4 regions of the Priestia sp. 10L35 genome follow, and region 1 is predicted to be linked to each of the others. Evidence: riboswitches for the same ligand, from Rfam matches in the RefSeq annotation. Region 1 holds a riboswitch; each other region holds the start of a gene.
The links. Region 1 has a riboswitch for cobalamin ahead of nikA (nickel ABC transporter substrate-binding protein). Riboswitches for the same ligand answer to the same signal wherever they lie in the genome.
Positions count from the first base shown of each region.

Region 1 (5,127 bases):
ACATTACTAGACGCTGCTCACCGAGCGATGCTAGAAGCCTTTGGCGTCCCGGAGCGCGACCGTTATCAAATTGTACATCAGCATCCTGCTCATGAAATGATTATTGAAGATACAGGTCTTGGCTTTGAGAGAAGCAAGGATTTGGTTATTATAAGTGTAACGAGTAAACAGCGAACAGAAGAGCAAAAGCAAGCTCTTTACAGATTAATTGTAAAAGAGCTTGGAGAGAGTTGCGGCATTCAGCCAAACGACATTATGATTTCGATTGTTGAAAACAGTAATGCTGACTGGAGCTTTGGCATGGGAGAGGCTCAATTCTTAACTGGGAAATTATAAAACGGTTTATTATCTAGAGAAGCCCTTATTTCTAAGGGCTTTTTCTCATTTTGTCTATAAAAATATTATTCTCTTAGTCACATCTTACTCAAAATTAAATACAGACATCTGTCAAATGAATGATACAATAAGCTTATATGCCATTTTGAGTGGAAAAACCATAAAAGAGTTCGGCGTACTAATTTTAGAACAACAATAAATTTACATAAAGATGTAAAGATTTAAAGGTTAAAAGAGAAGTGTATAAAATCTGTAAAACAAAAGAACAGTTACGCGTTAAACATAGGAGTAAAAGGTTCTTCACGTGTTTTTTCGGATAATAAGAGAAAGTAATTTTGATCATTGAGGAGGAACTTAGAATGTTTGGATTTGATGCAGATGTATCGCCATTAGTGCGAATTAAAGTAATTGGGGTCGGCGGTGGAGGAAATAACACCGTTAACCGTATGATTGAACACGGTGTACAAGGAGTAGAATTTATCGCCGTTAATACGGATGCTCAGGCGCTTAACTTATCTAAAGCAGATGTGAAAATGCAGATTGGTGCGGCCTTAACGCGAGGATTAGGTGCAGGAGCTAATCCAGAAGTGGGAAGAGAAGCAGCCGAAGAAAGCAGAGAACAAATTCAAGAAGTACTGCAAGGCGCAGATATGGTATTCGTAACAGCTGGCATGGGCGGAGGAACCGGTACTGGAGCAGCTCCGGTTATTGCCCAAATTGCCCGTGAACTAAATGCTTTAACAATTGGAGTAGTCACTCGCCCGTTCAAGTTTGAAGGAAATAAACGTACGAAGCAAGCAGTAGGCGGTATTACTGCGATGAATGAATCGGTAGATACTCTTATTGTGATTCCAAACGACCGCTTGCTTGAAATTGTCGATAAAAAGACGCCTATGCTTGAAGCATTCCGTGAAGCAGATAATGTTCTTCGCCAAGGTATTCAAGGTATTTCAGATTTAATCGCTGTTCCGGGGCTGATTAACCTTGACTTTGCTGATGTAAAAACAATCATGTCTAATCAAGGATTTGCGCTTATGGGTATCGGACGAGCTTCTGGATCAGACCGGGCAATTGAAGCAGCGAAAAAAGCGATTTCTAGTCCGCTGCTAGATGCATCGATTGATGGAGCAAGAGGCGTGCTGTTGAACATTACGAGCGGCAGCAGCCTGAGTCTTTACGAAGTACAGGAAGCAGCAGATATTGTCACGTCTGCTTCTGATCAGGACTTAAATATGATTTTTGGGTCCGTGATTAATGAAGATTTAAAGGACGAAATGATGGTAACCGTTATTGCCACTGGATTTGATGATGAAGATGTTTCACCATCAGCTTCTACTTCTAGAGTTTCAAGAGCACGCTACTAAATTAAATAACCAGTTTTTATGGTGGCAATTGTTTTTCAATTGCCTTAAAAGGGAATCCGGTGCAAATCCGGAGCGGTCCCGCCACTGTAACAAGGAGCCTTATGTCAAAAAGCCACTGTCTATTTAGAGACGGGAAGGCGGTATAAGGCAATGACTTGAAGCCAGGAGACCTGCCATAAATCGCAGCACACAATAACCTACGAGGATAGGGAGGTGTTTTGGCAGAATCAAAAATAAGATAAACAAGGGATACGTTTATCTGAATTTGTTTTGAAGACAAGCACTTCTTTTTAGAAGTGCTTTTTTTGTGTATTAAAATAGAAGGTGGAAAGATCAATGATAAATAATAAAAAACTCGTATCTATGATATTTCTTGTGTTACTTTGCCTCACTGCTTGCGCTCCTAATGAAGAGAGCATAAGTATAAAAGAAAGAAAGAAAACGGATAAAAGTGTGACGTTTTTATTTAATTTTACATCTGCAACGCTTGATCCTCATACGGATGATAATTATACAGCAGTTCGTGCGGGAGTAGGGGAGACGCTTGTTAAAATCAGCAATGATTTAAAAATAAAGCCCTGGCTTGCTGAAAAGTGGAAAACGGAAGATAACGGTCTTACGTGGACATTTACGATAAGAAAGAATATTACGTTTCAAAATGGTAAAGCGCTAGATGAAAATGCCGTTAAGTCTTCTCTTCAAAGAACGATAGATCAAAGTTATGCGATGAAAAACGCTTTAAATATTAAAGAAATGAAAGCGAACGGTCATGCGCTGACAATTACATTAAAAGAACCAATGCCTAAATTTCCTTCTGAGTTAGTGCATCCAAACACAGCTATTATAGATGTTGATGTTTCTAATATAGCTAAGAAGCCTATTGGCACAGGTCCATTTCAAGTTTTGACTTTCGATCAAGGAAATCAAGTGAAGTTAGAAAGATATGAACATTATTGGAATGGGAAAGTAAAATTGAAAAATGCGATCTTTGCATTTAACGAAGATGCTAATGCGCGAGTTGCGGCTCTTCAGTCCGGAACAGCCGATATTATTTATCGCCCGCCTTTAGAAAGCTTGAGCACTTTACAAGCGAATTCGTCTTTCAAAGTAAGTGGAGTACCTAGTGTGCGTACTCATTTATTGCTTTATAATCAAACCAATGACGCATTAAAAGACGAAACTGTAAGAAAAGCTATCGATACCTTACTGAACCGGAAAGAAATTGTCAGCAGCATAATGAACAATCAAGCGGCAGCGGCTCGAGGTCCATTTTTACCCCAATTTCCTTTTGCTGATAATACTGCTAGTGAGACAAAAGGAATAGCATATGCTAAAAAATATTTAGAGAAAGCAGGCTATCAACTCAAAAATGGCAAAGTAATCAAAAATGGAAAGCCATTATCCCTCTCTCTTGTCACATACAGCTCATTGCCAGAACTTCCTTTGATTGCTCAGCTTATACAGTCTAATGCGAAAGAGTTAGGAATTAATATTAAGATTCACCTAGTTGAAGACAGCGATGAATATGTAATGGCAAAAGATGATTGGGATTTAGCATTGTACAGCCTTATCACAGCACCTAGAGGGGATGCCAGCTATTATTTAAGCACGAACTATTTGCCGGGCGGTGGTTTAAATGCCAGCCGGATTAATGACGATACGCTAACAAAAATGATAGAACAGTTAAATTCAACAGTAGATGACGCAAAACGAGATCAGCTAGCCAAGCAAGCAACCGCTTTGATTAATGGGGAAATGCTGACGTCATCGATTGTACATCCAAACATTGTTGTTGCTTATAATCAAAAAGTGAAAAACTGGACAACAAATCCAAGCGAGTATTATATGCTGACTCAGCATTTAGACGTAACGCCATAGTCAATATCGTTGTTCCTATAGGAAAAAGAGAAAGGATACAATGATAGATAAAAGGATGTGACAGTAAACGTGCAAGAAGTACAAATGTATCAAATTAAAGAAGTAAAAGAAAAGGATGCTGAAGTGATTCAGTTTGTCATGAATATGCGGAATGAGCTATTTCCTATGCTGGAAAAAAATCAGCTTTCTGTGGATTTGCTTCATTTTAATGAACATTATGTTCAAGCGAAAGGCGCTGCTTTTTTTGCAGCTGTCACGGAAAATCAACAAGTAATTGGAACAATTGGTTTATACGCTTACGATGGAAGGTTTCATGCATTAAAAAAGCGATATGAACATAAAACTGCAGCCGAGATTGTAAAATGCTATGTCGATCCAGCATACCGGCGTCTAGGCATTGGACAGCAGCTGTTAAAGGCAGTGGAACAATTTGCTCAAAATCATTTTTATGACACGTTGTATCTGCATACTCATCCTTTTTTACCGGGGGCTATCCCATTCTGGATTTCACAAGGTTTTATCGAAAGGCTTGCTGAACAGGATGAGCCATGGAATACGCTGCATATGGACAGAAAAATACAACCGGTCGTAATGTAACGATATTATACAGTAATTACCATGGAATCTAGATAAGAGCTCATGCTATAATGAACGTACTTACATTTATAGCCTGTAGGGCAAGTCCTTACAGAAAAGAACCACGTTTCGAATTGGCTGAAACGTGGTTTTTTTCTACGAAAAACAAATAACAAAATATTTTTAAAAATATCTATGAAATCGCTTTCAAAATAATGAAATATATTATATAATTACTAGTGTTGTGTTGTACTTTGTTAGTGTTAAATCAATATCCTACATGTGTGAGCCGATTGCCTTATGGTAGTCGGCTTCCTTTTTTATGGTAGAGTCTAAAAGGAAATAGCATTCGTTAAAATGGCTGTAATTATCATCACAATAGTTGTCCCAAAGGCCCACTTGAAAAGAAACTTTTGATGCTCCCCGAAATCTACTTCAACCAGCCCAATCAGAATGAAAGTAGCGGGTACCAAAGGAGATAGGGGAAACCCAGTTGTGGAATGTCCCAATAAAGCTGCTCGTCCTATTTCTACAGGGTCTACACCAAAATTAGCTGCTGTATGGCTAATAACAGGTAAAATGCCAAAATAATAAGCATCAGGTGAAAATACAAAGCTAAGAGGAAGGCTCGTTATTGCTACAACTAAGGGAAGGTGAGAGCCCAGCCATTCAGGAGTGAGGCTGACAATGGTATTAGCCATGGCATCCATCATTTTTGTTTCTGTAAAAACGCCTGTAAAGATTCCGGCTGCAAAAACCAACGTACTAACCATTACAAAGCTGTTTGCATGACTTAAGATTCTTTCCTGCTGTTCTTTTGGATGAGGAAAATTAACAAATAAAGCAATGGCAAAAGCAATAGCAAATAAAATAGGAATAGGGAGTATGTCTACGACCAAGAGAGTCATTAAGCACAGTGTCAATAAGGCATTAAACCAAAAGAGTCTAGGTGGCTTCCCAGGGGTCTCATGAA
Region 1 covers NZ_JBFTKA010000009.1:101,323-106,449, reverse strand. The annotation lists gene AC1DEF_RS24610 (tautomerase family protein) at 1-336, shown strand, start outside; gene ftsZ (cell division protein FtsZ) at 696-1,700, shown strand; cobalamin riboswitch at 1,703-1,892, shown strand; gene nikA (nickel ABC transporter substrate-binding protein) at 2,037-3,578, shown strand; gene AC1DEF_RS24595 (GNAT family N-acetyltransferase) at 3,648-4,175, shown strand; gene AC1DEF_RS24590 (CitMHS family transporter) at 4,487-5,127, opposite strand, start outside.

Region 2 (5,127 bases), on a different contig from region 1:
GGCTATTAGTGTAAAAGAGTTTCAAAGCTTATTTAAAAGTATTAAATCAATTATCGTTATCTTAATCGTATGCGGTGCTTCCTATGGAATAGCCCATATAGTTAGTCAACTTGGAGGTCAACTGACGAGTGCACAGATTCAAGATGGAGCCAACGGGGGAATTTTGGCGATGCTTCTCGGGTTCGGACCTTTATTTATTTCAAGTCTTTCTCATAATGTTATTAATCAAGAAATTAAAACAAGAACAGCAAGGTTTTTAGTTACCAAAACATCAAGAGAGCGTATTGTACTAGGGAAATTCTTAGGTATTTGCTGTTTCTGGCTTGTTTGTATCTCTATTTCATTTCTACTGATTGTGTTTATTTCGCATCATTTTTCTTTTTATATATTTTTAGAGTGCCTGCTATTCACCGTTTGTATCATTTCATTTGTTTTAATGCTTTCAGCTTTAATGCCAAGCCCAACTCATACTATGTTTTTATCAATTATTTTATCGTTTGTTCTACCGGTACTGAGCGTGTGGAGCATATTTTCATCAAAAGCGTACATTGCATGGTTTAAGTATGTGACACCCTACTACTATTTAAAGCTGGAGAAAGGGTATCTAACAGTTCTTCTTATTTTTGCAGCACTTTGTTTATGTACGGCACTTTGGAGTTTTAAAAGGAGAGAAGTATAATATGTATGCTATTGAAACAAGTAAATTAACTAAAAAATATGGATCTAAAACAGTTGTTAACGGTATTAATTTACAGGTACCACAAGGGGAAATTTACGGATTTTTAGGAAGAAACGGAGCAGGAAAGTCTACATTTATTAATATGCTTACCGGCGTTTCATTTCCTTCAGCAGGAGAATTTACGCTGCTGGGACAGAGTGATATTGATTTAGAGCTTCAGAAGAAAATAGGTGTGCTTCCTGACTATGCTAACTTTTATGATGAGATGACAGCGCTCAATCATTTGCGCTATTTTTTAAAGATAAACGGCCATCGTTTTTCGAAAGAACACTGTAGTATTGTACTGAAGAAAGTAGGATTAGAAGGACATGAGCATCAGAAAGTTGGAAAGTTTTCATTTGGAATGAAAAAGAAGTTAGGAATTGCTCAAGCAATTGTAGCAGACCCAGATCTTATCTTTTTAGATGAACCAACTTCTGGAGTAGATGTTGAATCTGCTCTTCACATTCATGAACTAATAAGAGAACTCCAAAATCAAGGCAAGACAATTTTTATGACGTCTCATAATTTAAATGAAGTTGAGAAGATTTGTACACGTGTAGCGATTATGAAAAATGGGGTCATTTTAATAGAAGGTACAATGGAAGAGCTGCGCTTTCAATATCAAGCGAAAAAAACGGTGATGATTAAACATGATCCCTACCCAAGCAGTCATAAAGAATATATTCAACAGTTTTTCCGTACGTTGAGTCCCGAAGTTGAATACCATCACATGTACACAAAAGTGATGCTTCAAAAAGAAAGAAATATTCCTCTTATTATTCGCGAATTGATTCAATGCGGCATCGACATTTATCAAGTTCACGTCGAAGAACCTTCTTTAGAGGAAATCTTTTTGCAAAAAAATATTGTGGATCACTCACAGGTGAGTTAATGGGCGAAAGTCCGTTGGTTTACTACTCAGTCTGAATACATTATTTATAAATACCAGTTAGGAAGCTTCTGACAAAAATATGTTCATTTTCTCAAGAAACTGATAAGATAGCTAATGACATTTAAAAATAAGAAAGGATTTCGATTATGTTATCAGCTATTAATTCAGTAGATTATACCATCTTCCACGCGGTGAATCAGTATGCCTCACACGTAAAGCCTCTAGATTCGCTGATGGTATTCTTTGCAGATTATGCCCAGTATGTACTTATCGTTTTACTCGGCTTGTTTTTACTTATTAATAAAAACGGCAGCCGTGTTGTAGCATTTCAAGCTTTGTGTGCTTGTGCCACAGGAGTCATTATCAATAAAGTGATTAGTTTATTTGCTTATCGAGATCGTCCGTTTATCTCTCACCACGTGAATCAGCTTGTTGATCACGCCGCAAATTCTTCATTTCCAAGCGATCATGCTACATCTGCATTAGTTATCACTTTTACCATTTGGCTGCATTTCAAACGTTCAGGACGCATGTGGGTTGTCATGGGCGTACTCATTGCCTTTTCACGCGTATGGGTTGGCGTTCATTATCCATTCGATGTGTTAACAGGAGCCGTTTTAGGCTGCGTGCTGGCGCTGTTTATTCATTATGTTATTTTTAATACGAAACTGATGAGGTCCATTACCAACTTGTCTATTTTTCGAAAATCAGCTTATGACGAACAGTCTCAATATTATTAAGAAAAAGTCGCAAATACGCGGCTTTTTTTATTGGGAAATTTTTAATGTATTTAATACTTGTTTTTTAAAATTAAATTGTGTACAATTAAATCACAGAAACGACAAATAAAAAACTTTTAATAAAATTAATGAAAAAGAGGAGAGGTTTATACATGAAAGCTTTATATGAAACAACAGTCGTTAACACAGGTGGAAGAACAGGAGAAGTTCACTCTTTAGATAACATCTTTAACTTAGACGTTGCAACACCTCCAGCGCTTGGTGGAGAAGCAACAACAGCAACAAACCCAGAGCAGCTGTTTGCAGCTGGATACAGTGCTTGTTTCAACAGCGCGTTAGAATTTATGTTGAAAAAACATAACGTAGAAATCAAAAGCAGTGAAGTAAAAGCTACTGTTCAGCTGCTTCCTGATAAAGCTGATCAAGGAGTGAAAATTGGAGTAGCGCTTGAAGCACATATCGAAGGCTTAGATTTAGAAACAGCGAAAAAATATGTAGACCTAGCTCATTCATACTGTCCGTATTCAAAAGCAATCAGCGGCAACGTAGACGTAACGGTAGAAGTAGTTTAATTGCTTTAAAAAGCCCTGCTAAGCATGTAAAGCTTAGCAGGGCTTTTTTATTTGAATTTTCTCTATTCATTTGTAAGCGGTACTAGTATAATGAGGAAGAAAATGAATCATTCGCACAGTTTAGGTGCTCTTACATAGCGTAAGAGGTAACAGGGAATCGAGTGCAAATCTCGAGCGGTCCAGCCACTGTAAGCAGGGAGTTTTCTATCTTATCGTCACTCAAAATGGGGAAGGCGGTAGAAAATGATGATCTCAAGCCAGGAGACCTACCTATTCTGTACACTTGACTCTTCTAGGAAAGAGGCGGTGTATCAAGGTACGCAGTGAGCAATTGCTGTTTATTTTCATATGCCGACACGTCCTCAATTTCTATAGAATTGAGGCTTTTTTACGTTTTATTTTAAAAAAAGGAGTGTAGGAAATGGAAGGTTTATCAGTTTTTTTACTTGTCTTTTTATTAGGAATCAGGCACGGATTGGATGCAGATCACTTAGCTTTTATTGATGGCCAGACCCGATATAATTGGAGAATGGGCAGCCGTTTTGCCCCGTGGGTTGGAACGCTGTTTTCACTAGGTCATGGAGGAATGGTGGCCGTCACGGCCGGGGTGCTGGGCGTGGTGATGAAGAATTTTACGTTTCCATCATATTTTGATCATTTTGCATCTTGGGTATCCATTATCTCTCTCTTTCTGATTGGAACATTAAACACATATCATTTGCTTCGAACTAAAAATAAAGAAGAAGAGTTTCAGCTGAGCGGATTAAAAGGGAAGTTTATTCCGAAAATCGCAAAAGGAACAACGAATCCTTTTTTAATTATTCTTGTAGGGGCATTGTTCGCTTTAGCAGCCGAAACGGTCAGTCAAACGGCCGTGTGGTCTCTAGCTGTAGGGAACGCAGGCAAGTATACGCCACTTTTGTTGGGACTAGTGTTTATGTTTGGCATGATGCTTACAGATACAATCGATTCGATGATTGTACATAAAATGGTGAATGAATCGAGTAAATTTGGACAATCTGCTTCCCGCTTGATGGGCTGGGTTATTGTTGTCCTCGCGTATGGTGTGTCGTTCTATTTAGCATTCACTTTCTTTAACCCATGGGCCGAAGTAAACTTTGAAATGGTTGGCGTTATTCTGTTTATTTTTTTAGTGTCTATGTTTGTTTTTGTGAGTGTGAAGTCAAAAGGGAAAAATATTAAAATAAATGTCAATTAGTCAAACGAAAGCTTTAATCTGTTGAAGATTGAAGCTTTTTTGTATGAATTTGTTGAAGTTTATGGCTATTTTCGGTCGGTTATGAATAAGTTAAAGTATTATCTGTATTTAAAGGATGGAAAATTGTCTGAAAACCATTATAATTAAGGATAATTTAAGGTCGTTATGTGAAACGTAGAACATAGTTATACGTAAAATAAATAAAAGCATTTAATGCAAGCAGCAGGGGTTGTTTGGAGGAGGAATTGATTTGAGTCAGGTAATGGTAGAACAAAGCGTGTTTAGTTATTTAAAAGAACACGAACAAGATATGCTTGAAGATTTAATTGGATTTGTGAAAAAAGAATCACCGTCCTACAGTAAAGAGTTAGTAGATCAGTGTGGAATGTATTTAACGCAGCTGTTTCAAAAGCGGTTAGGGGTAGGGTACGAAATCATAGAAGAAAAAGAAGTAGGAAACCACTTGAAATTTACGATTGGAGAAGGAGAAAAGCAGCTTTTAATTATCGGTCATTTTGACACGGTATGGGAAAAGGGGAGGCTGAGTCTAAGAACGGAGGGAAACAAGCTGTATGGTCCGGGAATTTTAGACATGAAAGGCGGCATTGTACAATCTATATGGGCGATTAAAGCGATTCAAGAGCTTGGCTTATCGCTCGATAAAAAAATTGTGTTTTTCTGTAATTCGGATGAAGAGATTGGGTCAATTTCTTCTAAAAAATACATTGAAGAAGAAGCACAAAGAAGTGAAGCAGTGCTAGTAGCGGAACCAGCGGTGGCGGGTTCAGGTGCGTTAAAAACGTCACGCAAAGGAGCGGGGATTTTCACCGTAAAAGTATGGGGACGAGCAGCACACGCGGGTAATCACCACAAAGAAGGAATCAATGCGATTGAAGAGCTGGCGCGCCAAGTGATTTTCTTGCAGGGCTTAACAGATTATGAAAAAGGTACAACGGTGAACGTTGGGACATTTACGGGAGGCA
Region 2 covers NZ_JBFTKA010000008.1:93,449-98,575, reverse strand. The annotation lists gene AC1DEF_RS23805 (ABC transporter permease) at 1-679, shown strand, start outside; gene AC1DEF_RS23800 (ABC transporter ATP-binding protein) at 681-1,613, shown strand; gene AC1DEF_RS23795 (undecaprenyl-diphosphatase) at 1,760-2,353, shown strand; gene AC1DEF_RS23790 (organic hydroperoxide resistance protein) at 2,506-2,925, shown strand; cobalamin riboswitch at 3,031-3,213, shown strand; gene AC1DEF_RS23785 (HoxN/HupN/NixA family nickel/cobalt transporter) at 3,347-4,144, shown strand; gene AC1DEF_RS23780 (M20 family metallopeptidase) at 4,374-5,127, shown strand, end outside.
Region 2: another riboswitch for cobalamin. It lies ahead of AC1DEF_RS23785 (HoxN/HupN/NixA family nickel/cobalt transporter); the one in region 1 lies ahead of nikA (nickel ABC transporter substrate-binding protein).

Region 3 (5,127 bases), on a different contig from region 1:
GGTAATCCTGTATCACCTGCGGGAGAAAAAGAATTTCAACCGCTAACTGAACGTGTAAAAGTATTTAAATAAGCAAAATAAGAGGTACGGACAAAATTATTTTAGTTGAAGCAAAATCCGAACGATGAATCGTTCGGATTTTTTCATTGGTACGGCAAGCGTAGTTGTTGCGTATGTAGCTGCTTCTAGCGGTTGATTTCGTTATGTCTCAGCCTCTTTTTTTTTAACAAATAGTTTGAATATTCTTTTATGTTTAACCTAAGAAAAATGCGGTTAAATAGGAGGAGTAGTCCTCAAATCTTCTGTGGAATTTATGCGCTATACATAAGCAATTCAACGATGTTTTACAAAAAAATAAAGTTTTTAACTTGGTTTTTTAGAGAATATTTGTTAACATATCCACTTGTGAGGTCTTAGTAAGAGGAGGATGATGTAAAGAATCCCATATCGGACGCAAGGGCGTAGATATGTGGAGTGGGAATTTTAAAGGAGGATTTTATGTCTGATCAAGGAAATCAAGGAAAATTTAAAAAATCAATATCGTTACTTGACCTAACGTTAATTGGGATGGGAGCTATTTTTGGTTCCGCCTGGTTATTTGCGGTTAGTAACGTAGCGTCAAAGGCTGGTCCGGCCGGAAGTTTTTCGTGGCTGATTGGCGGAGTCATTATTTTACTTATCGGTTTAGTGTATGCTGAACTTGGAGCAGCGCTGCCGCGTACCGGTGGAATTATCCGTTATCCGGTTTACTCACATGGTCATTTAGTGGGTTACTTAATTTCATTCATTACCATTATTGCTTACACAAGTTTGATTGCCATCGAGGTAACGGCTGTACGTCAGTATGTTGCGTTTTGGCTTCCTGGTCTAACTAAACATGGTTCTGAATCGCCTACTACAATCGGCTGGTTATTTCAGTTCGCGTTATTAACACTATTTTTTATCATTAACTACGTAAGTGTAAAAGCATTTGCTAAGTCAAATGTCATTATATCTGTGTTCAAATATGCGGTTCCTCTTACAATTATCGTCGTGTTGGCTTATCACTTTAAATCAGCTAACTTTACAACTGGCGATTTTGCTCCGTTTGGTTTTAATGGTATCCAAGCAGCCATTTCAACAGGTGGCGTTATGTTTGCTTACCTAGGACTTCACCCTATTGTTTCTGTAGCCAGTGAAGTTAAAAACCCGCAGCGTAATATTCCAATCGCGCTCATTATCTGTATTGTACTTTCAGCGATTATTTACACAGCACTGCAAGTATTGTTCATTGGTAACATCCCGGCTGATATGCTATCAGGAGGATGGGGAACAATTCAAGAGCAATTCTCTTTACCATTTAAAGATATTGCACTTATTTTAGGCCTTGGCTGGTTAGTAACGCTTGTTATTTTTGATGCTATTTTATCACCAGGCGGTAACGGGAACATCTTCATGAATACAACTTCTCGTTTAGTTTATGCGTGGTCTCGTAATGGAACATTATTTAAACGTTTCTCAAAAGTAGATAAGAAAACAGGAATTCCACGTGCGTCACTATGGCTATCATTTGGAATGTCCGTATTCTGGACACTGCCATTTCCTTCTTGGGAAGCGCTAGTAAACGTATGTTCAGTGGCACTTATTCTGTCTTATGCGATTGCGCCAATTTCAGCTGCTGCATTCAGAGTAAATGCAAAAGACCTTAAAAAACCTTTTAAATTAAAAGGCATGAGCGTTATTGCTCCTGTTTCATTTATTTTCTGTTCATACATCGTATATTGGTCAGGGTGGACGACAATTTCTTGGCTGCTAGGATCACAGCTTCTAATGGTTGTTATCTACGTAGCGTTTAAGAAATACGTACCAACTGACGTTGTAAAATTTGCACAGCAGCTTAAATCTGCTTGGTGGCTAGTTGCTTATTATATTATTATGCTTGTTATCTCTTATCTAGGTTCATTTGGTGGAGGACAAGGTGTGCTAAGCAACCCGCTTGACTTAATTTTAATTGCCCTTGTTTCACTTGGTATTTTCTACTGGGCGAAATACACAGGTTTACCAAAAGCAGTTATCGATACAGATGATTAATAAAAAACACGGCATGAATTCATGCCGTGTTTTTTATTTGTAGAGCTACTTACTCTATTTATTTATTTATTTATCAAACAGCCATGTTTTTAAAATAGCAGCATACTCACGAAAGTAGGCTTGAAGTTTAATTGAATTTGGTGTTTTTGCACCTAAAGGATAAACGTCAAAGCCTTGACGTTTGGCAATAATAGAGGCGCGAAATAAATGAAAATCACTGCTAACAAGCACGACTTTTTTGTGTTGAATATCAACTTTCTGTTTAGTAAAAGTAAAATTCTCAAAAGTAGAAGTTGACTGATTTTCTTTTATAATTCGATTCTTCTTAATTCCTTCTTTCCGCAGAAAACGATAGGCTGCCTCTGCTTCAGAAATTTCTTCATCGGATCCTTTTCCACCCGTTACGATAACTTTTGTTTGTTGATTGGCTTGTAAATAAGATAAGGCCGTCTTTACTCGTTCTTTTAAACTAGGAGACATTTGGTCACCATCTACTTTAGAACCTAAAACGAGCACATAATCTGCGTTTTGTGGAACAGGCTTGTGAGCAGTTTGATACATACAAAAAGATATGATTGCTATATAAAGAACAAACACGCTGATAAAGACATAAATGATTTTTTTCTTCAACTGTGAGCACCTTCCTAGCTATTCCATAAGATGTTTGGAAAATAATTGTTATTATAGCATACGAGACCCAAATAAGTATAAACACAGTAATATATAATAATAGAAGAAAATCGTTATTGTGAATGGTTATAAAATTCGTTACAATAAAGAATAAATGATTTTAAAAGTGCCTCTAAGGAGGATAATAGGGAAATCGGTGTAAATCCGGTGCAGCCCCCGCTACTGTAAATGTGGATGAACCTGCAAAGACCCACTAGTCAAGCTAGGAAGGGTGCAGAAGTAAAATGAAGCATAAGCCAGGAGACCTGCTTTTAAAAACCCCTTATTTTTCGGTGGGAGAAATAAGTCAAGACAATGTGTTAATGAGCGCATGACCAAACCTTGACTTCTACAGTTAAGGTTTTTTTATGTGGTAGGGAGTGGAAAAAGTGAAAAAAGGAAAACCGCTTATGATTCAAGGAACGCACTCAGACGCTGGAAAAAGCATGATTGCTACAGCATTTTGCCGTATTTTTAAAGAAGACGGCTATCAAACTGCACCGTTTAAATCGCAAAATATGGCGCTTAATTCATACATTACAATGGATGGAAAAGAAATTGGCAGAGCGCAAGGAATTCAAGCAGAAGCGGCTGGAGTAGAAGCAACAACCAATATGAACCCTATTTTAATTAAACCAACTCGTGATCATGAATCTCAAATAGTTGTTCACGGAAAACCGCTACGTAATATGTTTGCTTTTCAGTATCGGCAAGAATTTTTTAATGAAGGTTTGAACGTTATCACGGAAGCTTATAAAGAGCTTGCCAATCATTATGATCGAATTGTGATTGAAGGCGCTGGAAGTCCTGCCGAAGTCAATTTGAACGATCGGGAACTCGTAAATATGCGTGTTGCAAAAATAGCAGAAGCGCCTGTTGTGTTAGTAGGAGATATTGATAAAGGTGGCGTTTTCGCGAGCCTAGTCGGTACTCTTCAATTGCTTCCAGATGAACACAAGTCTAGAGTTATCGGGGTGTTAATTAATAAATTCCGAGGAGATTTAGAACTTTTAAAACCAGGGTTGAAGTGGTTTGAAGAATACACGGGTGTTCCGGTTCTAGGAGTTATTCCTTATATGAACAACGTGGAAATTGACGCGGAAGATTCGTTATCACTCAGAAATTACTCAACGCTTGTGAATCCGTTAAAAGAAATTGATATTGCGGTTATCTCGTACCCGCGCATCTCAAATTTTACAGACATCGATCCTTTAAGCTTAGAAGAAGACTGTCACGTGAGGCTTGTAACCAAGCCGTCGCAATTAGGTACGCCTGATTTAATTGTTTTGCCAGGAAGCAAAAATACGATTGAAGATGCTCAGTTTTTACAAGAAAGCGGCCTGGATCTAGCCATTAATCAAGTCTTGAACACAACGAACGTTCACGTCATTGGCATCTGCGGAGGATATCAAATGCTAGGGGAGACAATTACAGACCCTGATGCAGTAGAATCTCGGATTGAGTCCATTAAAGGGCTGGGCTTGCTTCCAGTGGAAACGGTTATGACAACCAGCAAAAAAACAGAAAGAGTTTCTGGGTATGTCCAGTTAGAAAATGAAAGAGTTTCGATTGAAGGCTACGAAATTCATATGGGAAAGACGGTTTCTAAGAGCACCACGAAAGCTTTTGCAGTGGTAGAGCATGAAAAAGAAGGAACGGTTAAAGACAATGTCATTGGCACGTATGTTCATGATGTGTTTCATAACGATTCTTTGCGCAGAGCTTTGCTTAATCAAATTCGTAAACATAAAAAATTGCCGCCTATTACGGACACATTCAACAGTCGCCTGCAAAAAGAGGAGTCTTTTTCAAAAGCAGCAGCATATGTGAGAGAAGCCGTAGATATGGAAAAGCTGTATCAGTTAATAGACAACTATAAAAGTCCGGAGCAAACACAAAAAGTATAGCTTGTAGAGGCTTTCGCTTGTTTTTTTACCAAGAACTTTAGTACGCTATTCTACGTTGCCCAGTTCAACAGTCTAGCACTCGTAACAAATAAAAGATGATTGTTTCCAACTTAATGCATGGTGGAAGCATGGTTTATGGACAGGAAAATGAATGGTTAATGTAATATAAAACATCACGCCTCGTTTCCTAGAGGAGCTGAACGTATTGATTTTTAAACGTATTTTTTTTAACAAAGCATCTATTTTATACATAGTCAGTTTATTTATTGTATGTACTTCGATAATTATGGGCGTATTTATTGGTACAGTTTCGTTAACCGTAGGAGATACAATCAAAATTATTATTGGCCACCTTACCGGGCTATCCTTATATCACGGTCCAGAAAACATGGATTTAATCATTTGGCAAATTCGTTTTCCAAGAGTACTGGTGGCATTTTTAGTAGGAGCTTCACTTTCAATAGCAGGGGCTGCCTTTCAA
Region 3 covers NZ_JBFTKA010000003.1:270,155-275,281, reverse strand. The annotation lists gene AC1DEF_RS12400 (nitroreductase family protein) at 1-72, shown strand, start outside; gene AC1DEF_RS12395 (APC family permease) at 499-2,070, shown strand; gene AC1DEF_RS12390 (YdcF family protein) at 2,137-2,700, opposite strand; cobalamin riboswitch at 2,848-3,027, shown strand; gene AC1DEF_RS12385 (cobyric acid synthase) at 3,120-4,646, shown strand; gene AC1DEF_RS12380 (FecCD family ABC transporter permease) at 4,852-5,127, shown strand, end outside.
Region 3: another riboswitch for cobalamin. It lies ahead of AC1DEF_RS12385 (cobyric acid synthase); the one in region 1 lies ahead of nikA (nickel ABC transporter substrate-binding protein).

Region 4 (5,127 bases), on a different contig from region 1:
AATTGAAACTTCATCAGGAGAAGTATTTACAGGAACCATCCTTATGCATCAAACATCTGTTCATGTGTATAAAGATGCAGGGAAAGCTGAGCGAAATCAAGAAAATATAGAAATTCGATTGGATGAAAAAGTACATAGCGCAGAAGATGTTCGCAGCCTTGGAATTGAAGTAGGCGACTTTGTTTCGTTTGATCCTCGTGTAGAAATAACAAAAAGCGGTTTTATTAAATCTCGTCATCTCGATGATAAAGCAAGCGTAGCTTTATTGCTTCAGCTCATAAAAACAATTCAAGAAGAACAGATCGAACTGCCATACACTACGCATTTTCTCATTTCAAATAATGAAGAAATTGGATACGGAGGGAATTCGAACATTACGCCTCAAACAGTAGAATACTTAGCGGTTGATATGGGTGCTATGGGAGATGGACAATCTACCGATGAATACACCGTGTCTATTTGTGTAAAAGATTCAAGCGGCCCATATCATTACGGTTTGAGAAAGCATTTGGTGGAGCTAGCTAAGCAGCATGATATTCAGTACAAATTAGATATTTATCCGTTTTACGGATCAGATGCTTCTGCTGCTATTCGTGCCGGACACGATATCGTACACGGCTTAATTGGTCCAGGAATTGATTCTTCTCATGCGTTTGAGAGAACGCATCAAGATTCATTAAACCATACGTATAAGCTTCTTTATCACTATGTGCAATCGAACATGGTTCTGCTTTAAGAAAGCAATATTTAATTAGTGTATTTTTATGCAAAATAAAGAGCGGGACGTGATTGTGATGTCTGTACTTTCCTTTCCTAAAAAAGAAGCCGGCTGTCCGGCTTCTTTTTTTAATAAATACTATATATTTTTTACTGGTGAAGCAACAGTTGATTAAAAAAGCACCTTTTTAAAGAGGTATAATATTGCTTAAACCTTTTGTACATTTTGTTCATTTACAGAAGTTAAAATGTTTTTAAATTTTTAAAAGTTTCTTGTGACAAGTTTTGTAGAATGGGTTTTCAAAAGGAAATGGTTTCGGCATAATGTGGATATAGCGATCACTACAATAATCGGAGGCGAATCTTTTCATGTGGGTACTGACGGTATATGCTGGAAAAGAAATGAAAATGTTTGAATTTGAAACTGAAAAGCAGGCGAGAGAAGCTTTTGCCAAAACAAATGGCTGTAAAGTTCTTTCAGAAGTGGTGTATTATAATGATCCTCATTTAACATTAGTAGCTATATAATGAAAAAACAAGAGCTGACTTTATGCTCTTGTTTTTTTATAGGTGCTTGTATCTTCCGAAAAGAATAGAGTTGAAATAAAAAAAAATGTACGCTATGATATGGTAGTTACTTCTATTATTCTGATAGTTTAAAAGGTTCATATATATCAAACAGCAACAGTAAAGATGCCAAGAAGGCTTAATAGGGAAACTGGTGAAAGACCAGTACTGCCCCCGCAACTGTAAGTGTGGACGAACGAGTATAACCACTGTGAAAAAATCACGGGAAGGTTCTCAAGTAGAATGATACACAAGTCAGGAGACCTGTCTTTATTGTGAAGTTTCTATTTCTCCGGGGAGCGGGAAGGGAAACGTTGGCTTAAAGTGGCATTCGTGTACACTCTTATTCTGACGTTTTACCCGCTCGCATATTAGCGAAGCGGGTTTTTCTCGTATCGAAAAACTACATATCGTGCAAAAAAGGTGCGCAATGTTCACATTGCGTTAAATGGGAAGTCTGGTGTGAAGCCAGCGCGGTACCCGCCACTGTGAAGAGGAGCTGATTGCATATGCCACTGTATTTGGGAAGGCGCAATCAAGTGATGAATCGAAGTCAGGAAACCAGCCTTTTTCTAATGCGAAGCTTACCCTACGGGATATAGGTGGAAGTGCAAAAACTTAGTTTGAATTTTCTGCGCCTCTATCATTGATAGAGGCGCTTTTTTTAGTAAAGGAGCGAATGAGTGTGACGACGTGGAACTTAAACGGAACAAAACATCACGTATTGATTTGTAATGGAAGCAGCTGTATGAGAAAAGGTGGAGAAGAAGCCACACAAGCTATTCGAAATAAAGTGACGGAACTGGATTTGGATGAAACGGTTCATACAACGCGTACGCGCTGTAACGGACGATGCAAAGATGCTCCTGTAGCTATCGTCTATCCTTCAGGAGATTGGTACAAGCAGGTCACTGAAACCGTGGCTCACCGGATTGTCGAAGAGCATTTAGCAGGAGGCTGCAGTATAAAGGAATCGCTTATTTATGAATATGATCAAAATGGTTTCGTTTCTCCGGAAAACAGTGACTCCATAGAGGGAATTGACAAAGTAAAGAGTAACGCATAAAGGAGGAGCTAGCATGAAAGGTAAACTGTTAGTTATTGGATTTGGGCCGGGAAGCTTTGAACATATTACACAGCGAGCAAGAGAAGCCATTCAAGAAAGTGATATGATCATCGGTTACAAAACCTATGTGGAATTAATTCAAGGACTGTTAACGAATCAGCAAATTATTAGTACGGGAATGACCGAAGAAGTAAGCCGTGCACAGGAAGCTGTAAAGCAAGCTGAAGCAGGAAAAACCGTAGCTGTCATTTCGAGCGGAGATGCAGGAGTATACGGAATGGCAGGCCTTGTGTATGAAGTGTTGATTGAAAAAGGCTGGAAAAAAGAAACGGGCGTAGAGCTGGAAGTAATTCCTGGCATTTCGGCTATCAATTCATGCGCATCTCTCCTTGGAGCGCCCGTGATGCACGATGCTTGTACGATTAGTTTAAGTGACCACCTTACGCCTTGGGAGCTAATCGAAAAAAGAATTGAAGCAGCTGCACAAGCAGATTTTGTAGTGGCTTTTTACAACCCAAAAAGCGGAAGACGAACAAGACAAATTGTTGAAGCGCAAAGGATTCTATTAAAGTACCGTTCTCCTGATACGCCTGTTGGTCTTGTGAAAAGCGCTTATCGTGACCGTGAAGAAGTCGTAATGACTAACTTAAAAGACATGTTAAACCACGAAATAGGCATGCTGACTACCGTTGTTGTCGGAAATTCATCTACGTTCTTTTACGACGATTTAATGATTACACCGCGCGGGTATCAGCGGAAATATACCCTCAACCAAACGGAGCAGCCGCTAAGACCGCATCAGCGACTTCGAAAAGAAGCAGAACCATGGGCTCTCGATCAAGAAGAGACTGTAGAGCAAACAGCTTCAGCAATTGAAGCAGTTCAGACCAAATCAGAAGAAACAGCAACTTCACGAGCTCTTGCAGAAGAAGCGCTTCAAGCAATTTTAGGTGAAACCACTTCTGCGGTCGTACATCAGCCAATAGAGTCAATTTTCGAAGTGGCGGTTAGCCCAGGACTTGCAAATAAGAAATTCACGCCTGTTCAAATGACCACACTAGCAGAAGTTGTTGGTGAAAAAGGTACGATGGAGTATACACCTGACCATCAAATCAAACTGCAAATTCCAACAGCCCAGCCAGATGTGATTATTAAAAAGCTCCAAGCAGCTTCCTTTTTACTATCTCCGGTCGGAGACGTGTTCACAATTAAAGCGTGTGATTTTTGTGATGGAGAAAAAAGCGATGCTATTCCACATACGGAAGAATTACAAAAACGCCTCGGGGGAAGGGACATGCCAAAAGAGCTGAAGCTTGGTATTAATGGATGCGGTATGGCCTGTTATGGCGCAGTTCAAGAAGATATCGGCATTGTCTATAGAAAAGGTGCGTTTGATTTATTTTTAGGAGCTAAAACGGTTGGACGAAATGCGCATTCAGGTCAAATTGTGGCGGAAGGCATAGCACCCGATGACATTGTTGAAATAGTGGAGAACATTGTCCATGAATATAAAGAAAAAGGTCATCCTAATGAGCGATTTCATAAATTCTTTAAGCGTGTGAAGAACGTTTATGGATTCGACTATCAAGATATAACACCAAAAATAAAAGTAGAACCAGCTCCGTGTGGAGATTAAAAAATGGGAGGGCATTATATGAAATCAGTTTTATTTGTCGGTCATGGAAGCAGAGATCCTGAAGGGAACGATCAAATTCGCGAATTTATTTCGACTATGAAGCATGATTGGGACGCATCTATCTTAATAGAAACGTGTTTTCTAGAATTTGAGCGCCCAAATGTAAGTCAAGGCATTGATACATGTGTGGCAAAAGGAGCAAAAGATGTAGTTGTAATTCCAATTATGCTTTTGCCTGCTGGCCACTCTAAAATACATATTCCGGCGGCTATAGATGAAGCTAAGGAAAAATATCCACACGTAAACTTCGTATACGGACGTCCCATTGGCGTTCATGAAGAAGCCCTTGAAATTTTAAAAACGAGATTACAAGAATCAGGAGAGAATTTGGAAACTCCAGCTGAAGACACGGCTGTTATCGTCTTAGGGCGAGGAGGAAGTGATCCTGATGCAAACAGTGATTTATATAAAATTACGCGCCTTCTTTGGGAAAAAACAAACTATAAAATCGTTGAAACTTCTTTTATGGGCGTGACCGCTCCACTGATTGATGAAGGCGTGGAGCGATGTTTGAAATTGGGCGCTAAAAAAGTGGTTATTCTCCCGTATTTCTTATTTACAGGAGTATTAATTAAGCGATTAGAAGAAATGGTGAAGCAGTATAAAATGCAGCATGAAAACATTGAGTTTAAGCTCGCTAGCTATTTCGGTTTTCACCCAAAACTGCAGACAATTTTAAAAGAACGTGCTGAAGAAGGATTAGAAGGTGAAGTGAAAATGAACTGCGATACGTGTCAATATCGCCTCGGCATTATGGAGCATATTGATCACCATCATCATCACGATCATGACCATGATCATGATCACGGACACCATCACCACGATCACCATCATGACCACGACCATCATGAAGATAAGGTCGGCGAGCTAAAATGATTTTATTGTTAGCCGGAACTAGCGATGCACGTGCATTAGCCGTGCAAGTGAAAAAAACAGGTCATGAGGTTACGGCAACGGTTGTAACCGAAAACGCAGCTATCGAATTACAGCGTGCAGAAGTGAAAGTGAAAATTGGACGTCTCACAAAAGAAGATATGATGGATTTTGTAACCGAACATCGTGTAAAAGCTATTGTGGATGC
Region 4 covers NZ_JBFTKA010000002.1:153,405-158,531, forward strand. The annotation lists gene AC1DEF_RS06690 (M42 family metallopeptidase) at 1-736, shown strand, start outside; gene AC1DEF_RS06695 (hypothetical protein) at 765-893, shown strand; gene AC1DEF_RS06700 (hypothetical protein) at 1,087-1,245, shown strand; cobalamin riboswitch at 1,392-1,570, shown strand; cobalamin riboswitch at 1,689-1,868, shown strand; gene AC1DEF_RS06705 ((2Fe-2S) ferredoxin domain-containing protein) at 1,970-2,350, shown strand; gene cobJ (precorrin-3B C(17)-methyltransferase) at 2,364-3,986, shown strand; gene AC1DEF_RS06715 (sirohydrochlorin chelatase) at 4,005-4,922, shown strand; gene cobK (precorrin-6A reductase) at 4,919-5,127, shown strand, end outside.
Region 4: another riboswitch for cobalamin. It lies ahead of AC1DEF_RS06705 ((2Fe-2S) ferredoxin domain-containing protein); the one in region 1 lies ahead of nikA (nickel ABC transporter substrate-binding protein).